DNA from 2 places in the Streptomyces sp. NPDC037271 genome. Region 2 is predicted to be linked to the other one. Evidence: predicted binding sites of a transcription regulator. Region 2 holds the regulator's gene; the other holds the start of a gene.
The links. Region 2 encodes HspR, which represses chaperone genes until heat shock. Its sites were predicted from a motif close to TTGAGNNNNNNNNNCTCAA; they were not measured.
Positions count from the first base shown of each region.

Region 1: a site for HspR is predicted at 1,744-1,762, ahead of lon (endopeptidase La). Genes of this name have one in related genera too.

Region 1 is NZ_JBVJVN010000001.1:864,612-868,018, forward strand. Features, by position in the region: gene ACZ7G3_RS03975 (response regulator transcription factor) at 1-721, opposite strand, end outside; gene ACZ7G3_RS03980 (spermidine synthase) at 844-1,566, opposite strand; gene lon (endopeptidase La) at 1,785-3,407, shown strand, end outside.
Region 2 is NZ_JBVJVN010000006.1:282,866-286,272, forward strand. Features, by position in the region: gene ACZ7G3_RS14755 (helix-turn-helix transcriptional regulator) at 1-357, opposite strand, end outside; gene ACZ7G3_RS14760 (sugar ABC transporter substrate-binding protein) at 509-1,627, opposite strand; gene ACZ7G3_RS14765 (heat shock protein transcriptional repressor HspR) at 1,802-2,257, opposite strand; gene dnaJ (molecular chaperone DnaJ) at 2,262-3,407, opposite strand, start outside.

The sequences.
Region 1 (3,407 bases), on a different contig from region 2:
GCGCGTACCCCACGCCGTGCACCGTACGGATCCGCTCGGCCCCGATCTTGCGGCGCAGCGCCTTGATGTGGCTGTCCACGGTCCGGGTGCCGGAGGCGTCCGCCCAGTCCCACACCTCGGCCAGCAGCTGCTCCCGGGAGAGCACCGCGCGCGGGGTGTTCGCCAGGCAGACCAGCAGGTCGAACTCGGTGGGGGTGAGGTGGACGTCCTCGCTGCGCACCCGTACCCGGCGCTGCGCGTGGTCGATCTCCAGCTCGCCGAGGCGCAGGATGCCGCTGCGCGGCGTCGAGGCGGCCACGACGGCCCGCTCCACCCGGCGCAGCAGCACGTGCACGCGCGCGGCCAGCTCGCGCATCGAGAACGGCTTGGTCATGTAGTCGTCGGCGCCCACGCCGAGCCCGACCAGCATGTCCGTCTCGTCGTCGCGCGCGGTGAGCATCAGCACCGGCACCGGCCGCGCGGCCTGCACACGACGGCAGACCTCCAGGCCGTCGAAGCCGGGCAGCATGATGTCGAGGATCAGCAGGTCGGGCTGCCACGCCTCGGCCGTGTCGACGGCGGCCGGACCGTCGCCCGCCGTTTGCACCAGGAACCCCTCGGCGCGCAGGCGGGTCGCGATGGCGTCCACGATCGTCTGGTCGTCCTCGACCACCAGCACCCGGCGCTGGGCGCCCGGGGTAGCCGTCGCCGTGCCGTTGTGGGAGGTCTGTGTCTGCTCCATCGCCCGCCCCTGAGGTGTGCTTACCGGAATCAGTGGGGTGATTCCTCGTCTGCGCATGACTGCGATCGACGCTTGAACGACCGCGTCAGGTCAGCAGCGTACGGGGATTCACCGCGCCTTTGCTATCCAGGTCCGACGCCGAGGTGGACGACGTCCGGAACGCCCCGGGCAACGGGGATCTCTTCGGTACGCACCTGCTGGAACCCGGCATTACGCAAGGTTTCTTCGAATTCCGGAGAGGGCTGCGCGGACCATACGGCGAGCACTCCGCCGGGCCTCAACACCCGTGCGCAGCCCGCCAGTCCGGGCGGTGCGTAGAGCCCGTCGTTGCCCTCGGTGACGGTCCAGCCGGGGCCGTTGTCGATGTCGAGGCAGAGGGCGTCGTACGTGTCGGAAGTCTCATTGACGTACCGCACCAGATCCGCTTCCACGATCTCGGTGCGGGGGTCGGCCAGTGCCTCGGCGGACAGCGGGGCCAGCGGGCCGCCCCGGTGCCAGTCGATGACGGCGCGCTCGCGTTCGACGACCGCGATCCGGCCCCAGCGCGGGTCGGCGGCCGCGTGTGCGAGTGAGAAACCGACGCCGAGTCCCCCGATGAGCAGGTGCGGAGCGTTCCGCACGGCACGGCCGGCGAGGGCGTCGGAGGCGGCGAGCGCGTCGGCCGCCGCGTCCACCAGCCGCCGCTCCGAGTGCCCGTCCGAGGTGTCCATCAGGAAGCAGCCGTTCGCGATGATCTGCAGCAGTGCCCCGTGCCGGCGCAGGACGACCTCGCCGTGCGGGCCCTCGCGACGGTCCAGCACTTCGGGGATGCCGTGGTCGTGGGAGTCATGGGAAGTGATGGGCATCGACCCATCCTGGCAGGGGGAATGCCGTGGGGCCCGGCCGCCTGGCAGGGGGAATGCCGTGGGGTCCGGCCGCGCTCTCGCCTGCGGGGACCGGAGGGGCTGAGCGGACGAGGAACCTCCGCTTCTTGATCGCTCAGAGCGAACACGCTGGGGGGAACAATCAAGGACTCGCTTTCATTGAGTCGGTGTAACTCAACTTGAATGCCGAAGGGGAGATCATGGCTGCTGAGTCCGACGCCTTCACACCGTTCACCCTGCCCGTGCTGCCGCTCGACGACGAAGTGGTGCTGCCCGGGATGGTCGTCCCCCTGGACCTGAGCGACGCCGAGGTACGGGCCGCGGTGGAGGCCGCCCAGGCCGCCGCCAGGTCCGAGCCGGGCAAGCCCCGGGTCCTGCTCGTCCCGCGCGTCGACGGCACCTACGCCACGACCGGCGTCCTCGGCACGATCGAGCAGGTCGGCCGGCTGGCCGACGGCGACCCGGGCGCCCTGATCCGCGGACGGGACCGCGTGAAGATCGGCGCCGGCACCACCGGACCCGGGGCCGCCCTGTGGGTCGAGGGCACCCGCGTCGACGACACCGTGCCCGACCCCCTGCCCGGCCAGGTCACCGAACTGGTGAAGGAGTACAAGGCACTCGCCACCGCCTGGCTGCGCAAGCGCGGCGCCTGGCAGGTCGTGGACCGGGTGCAGGCCATCGACGACGTCTCCGCGCTCGCCGACAACTCCGGCTACTCGCCCTTCCTCACCACCGAGCAGAAGCTCCGGCTCCTGGAGACCGCCGAGCCGGTCGCCCGCCTCAGGCTCGCCACCCAGCAGCTGCGCGACCACCTGGCCGAGCAGGACGTCGCCGAGACCATCGCCAAGGACGTCCAGGAGGGCGTCGACAAGCAGCAGCGGGAGTTCCTGCTGCGCCGTCAGCTCGAGGCCGTGCGCAAGGAACTGCGCGAGATCAACGGCGAGCAGGAGGGCGAGGAGTCCGACGACTACCGCGCCCGCGTCGAGGCCGCCGACCTGCCGGAGAAGGTCCGCGAGGCCGCGCTCAAGGAGGTCGACAAGCTGGAGCGGTCCTCCGACCAGTCGCCCGAGGGCTCCTGGATCCGCACCTGGCTCGACACCGTCCTCGAACTGCCGTGGACCGTCCGCACCGAGGACGCCTACGACATCCGGGGCGCCCAGGCCGTACTGGACGCCGAGCACGCGGGCCTCGACGACGTCAAGGAGCGGATCACCGAGTACCTGGCGGTGCGCAAGCGGCGCGTCGACCGGGGGCTCGGCGTCGTCGGCGGGAGGCGCGGCGGTGCCGTACTCGCCCTCGTCGGCCCGCCCGGGGTCGGGAAGACCAGCCTCGGCGAGTCCGTCGCCCACGCGATGGGCCGCAAGTTCGTCCGCGTCGCCCTCGGCGGCGTCCGCGACGAGGCGGAGATCCGCGGCCACCGGCGTACGTATGTCGGCGCCCTGCCCGGCCGGATCGTGCGGGCGATCAAGGAGGCCGGGTCGATGAACCCGGTCGTGCTCCTCGACGAGATCGACAAGGTGGGCTCGGACTTCCGGGGCGACCCGGCCGCCGCCCTGCTCGAAGTCCTCGACCCCGCCCAGAACCACACCTTCCGGGACCACTACCTGGAGGTCGAGCTCGACCTGTCCGACGTCGTGTTCCTCGCGACGGCCAACGTCCTCGAAGCCATCCCGGAGGCCCTGCTCGACCGCATGGAGCTGGTCCGCCTCGACGGCTACACCGAGGACGAGAAGATCGTCATCGCCCGCGACCACCTGCTCCCGCGCCAGCTGGAGCGCGCCGGGCTCGACAAGGACGAGGTCACGGTCGACGAGGGCGCGCTG
Region 2 (3,407 bases):
GACCCGGATCGCCGCGCCCCCGGCCGCGGCCGGCGTCTGCGTCTGCGTCTGCCGTCCGAGATCCGCGTAACGCTCGAAGGCCTCCACCGCGGAGCCCACCCGTCGCTGACTGGCGCTCACCTCGTCGTGGACCCCGCGCAGCAGCCGTGTCATGACCTCCTGCGGGGAGGTCGGCACCAGCCAGTCCATGTCGTCCGGGTCGGGGTGCAGCAGGGCCAGCTCCAGCAGGCACGGCACCGGCTCGGCGTCCCGGCGCGGCACCCGGCCGCGCCGTACGGCCCGGGAGTACATGCGGTCCCCGGCCGCGCACAGCCGGTCGGCACCGTGTGGATGCTCATCCGCCCCGTGCCCGGCCATCGCCCATCCCACCCCCGGTTCCGGCTCCTTCCGCAGCGCAACTATGCGCGGCCCGGACCGGGTCCGCAACACGGCTCCGCAGGGAACGACGGCCGGAAAACGCTGGTTGCGGCCACTGTGCCCGGCGCGGTGTGCCGGGGACGGAGCGGGACTACTTCAGCCCGATCTCCGCGCAGTCCTCCGCGTACTTGGCGGTGCAGATGTCGGAGACCTTGTAGAAGCCGTCCGCGACGACGGTCTGCTCGATGTTCTCCCGCGTCAGGGCGACGACGGGCACGAGCTGCGCGGGGATGCCCTTGTGGGTGGGGCTGTCGACCTTGTCGCGGGCGAGCGCGTCGAACTGGATGTCCCGGCCCTGGACCCGCGCCACGGCCATCTCCGCGGCGCTCTCGGCCTCCTGCGGGTAGGACTTGTACACGCTCATGTACTGCTCGCCGGTGACGATCCGCTGCACCGCGGCGAGTTCCGCGTCCTGGCCGGTGATCGGCGGCAGATCGGTGACGCCCGCGTCCTCCAGGGCCTTGATGATGCCGCCCGCCATGCTGTCGTTGGCGGAGTAGACGCCCGCGATGTTCTTCTTGCCGATCTTCTCGATCGCCTCGATCATGTTCGCCTCGGCGTTCTGCGCCTTCCAGTCCTTGGTGTCGAAGGACTGGGCGATCGTCACCTTGCCGGTCAGCTGGGCCAGCGCCCCCGCCTTGAACTGCTTGGCGTTCGGGTCGGTGGGCGAACCGTTCATCATGACGATCTTGTCGGAGCTGTCCGCGTCGCTGCCGAGCGCCTCGATGAGGGAGCGGCCCTGGACCTCGCCGACCAGCTCGTTGTCGAAGGAGATGTAGGCGTCGATCGGGCCCTCGGCCAGCCGGTCGTAGGCGATGACCGGGATGCCGGCGTCCTTGGCCTTCTGCACGCTGCCCCTGATGGACTTGGCGTCGACCGCGTCCAGGACGATCACGTCGACCTTGTCGTCGATCATCTGCTGCATCTGGGCGGCCTGCTTCGAGGGGCTCGCCTCGGCGTTGGCGTACTTGACGTTGCCCTCGTCGCGCGTGAGGTCGGCGATCTTCGCCTTGAAGAAGGGGTAGTCGAACTGCTCGTAGCGCGTGTTGTCCTTCTCCGGAAGCAGCAGTCCCACCGTGATGTCGTTGCCCTTGGTCGGGCTCGCCGCGTCACTGCTCTCCGACGCGTCCAGCGCACCGCAGGCGGCCAGCGAGAAGGTCATCATGGACGCGGCCACGGATATGGCGATACGACGGGCACGGCTGTTCACTGCGCTTACCTTCCGACACACGGGTGTTGTGGTGACCCAGGTGAGGGAAGCCAACGCTGTCTTCACGAAATCGTCAAGAAGTACTAGACCAATGAGACATCACCGTTGCGAACAGGCCCGGAGGTCCGGTCGAACCCCCGGGCCCGTCACAGCCGTTCTGCCTGGTACGGCCGGTCAGTCCGGGGACTGACCGCGCCGCTTCGGCCGCCACACCACCAGCGCGCTGGTCTGCTGTACCTCTTGGTACGGAACCAGGTCGCGGCGGTACGAGGCGTGCACCGCCGCTTCGCGCTGGCGCATCGCCGACGCCGCGCCGTCGAGGGCGTCCTGCAGCTCCGCCATGCGGGCCTGGAGCGCGGCGACCTGGTTCTCCAGTTCGATGATGCGCTTGATTCCGGCCAGGTTGATGCCCTCGTCCTGCGACAGCTGCTGCACCGTGCGGAGCAGTTCGATGTCGCGGGCCGAGTAGCGCCGGCCGCGGCCGGCCGTGCGGTCCGGGGAGACCAGGCCGAGGCGGTCGTACTGGCGCAGGGTCTGCGGGTGCAGGCCGGAGAGCTGGGCCGCCACCGAGATGACGTAGACCGGGGTGTCCTCGGTCAGTTCATACGGATTGCGTCGACGACCGTCCATCCCGTCAAGCTCCCTTCGCGGCCTGGAACAGCTCCGCCCGCGGGTCCTCGTCCGCGGTCGCCTCGCGATACGCCTCCAGCGCATCACGAGCCTTCCCCGTCAGGTCCCTCGGAACACTCACCTCGACGGTGACCAGAAGGTCACCGCGGGTGCCGTCCTTGCGGACCGCGCCCTTGCCCCTGGCGCGCATGGTGCGGCCGCCCGGGGTGCCCGCCGGCAGCTTCAGCGTGACGGGCGGGCCGCCCAGCGTCGGGACCCGGACCTCGCCGCCGAGGGCGGCCTCGGCGTAGGTGACCGGGACGGTGACGGTGAGGTTGTCGCCCCGGCGGCCGAAGACGGGGTGCTCCTTGACGTGCACGACCACGTACAGGTCGCCCGCCGGGCCACCCCGCTCGCCCGGCGTGCCCTTGCCGCGCAGCCGGATGCGCTGCCCGTCGGAGACCCCGGCCGGGATGCGGACCTGCATCGTCCGCGAGGACTTGGCGCGTCCGGAGCCCTTGCAGACGTCGCAGGGGTCCTCGGCGATCAGGCCGCGGCCCTTGCAGTCCGGGCACGGGTCGGTCAGCGAGAAGCCGCCGCCCGAGCCCCGGGCGACCTGGCCGGTGCCGACGCAGGTCGGGCACACGCGCGGCGTGCCGTTCTTGTCGCCGGTGCCCGAACAGGCCTTGCAGGGCGCCTGCGAGGACATCCGCAGCGGGACCGTCGCGCCCTCGATGGCCTCCGTGAAGCTCAGGGTGACCTCGGACTCGATGTCCTGGCCGCGCCGCGGCTGGGTCCGCGTGCCGGTGCCGGGACCGCCGCCGGTGCGGTTGAACAGGCCGCCGAAGACGTCGCCGAGCCCGCCGCCGAAGCCGCCGGCACCCTGGCCCCCGCCCTGGGCGCCGCCTCCGAAGAGGTCGCCCAGGTCGAAGTTGAACGTGCCGCCGCCGCCCGCGCCCGGCCCCGGGCGGAAACCGCCGTTGCCGAAGAGGGCGCGGGCCTCGTCGTACTCCTTGCGCTTCTTGGGGTCACCGAGGATGTCGTTGGCCTCGGAGATCTCCTTGAAGCGCTCCTCCGCCTTGACGTTTCCCTTGTTGGCGTCCGGGTGGTTCTCGCGGGCGAGCTTCCGGTACGCCTTCTTGATCTCGGCCTCGGTGGCGTCCTTGGGGAC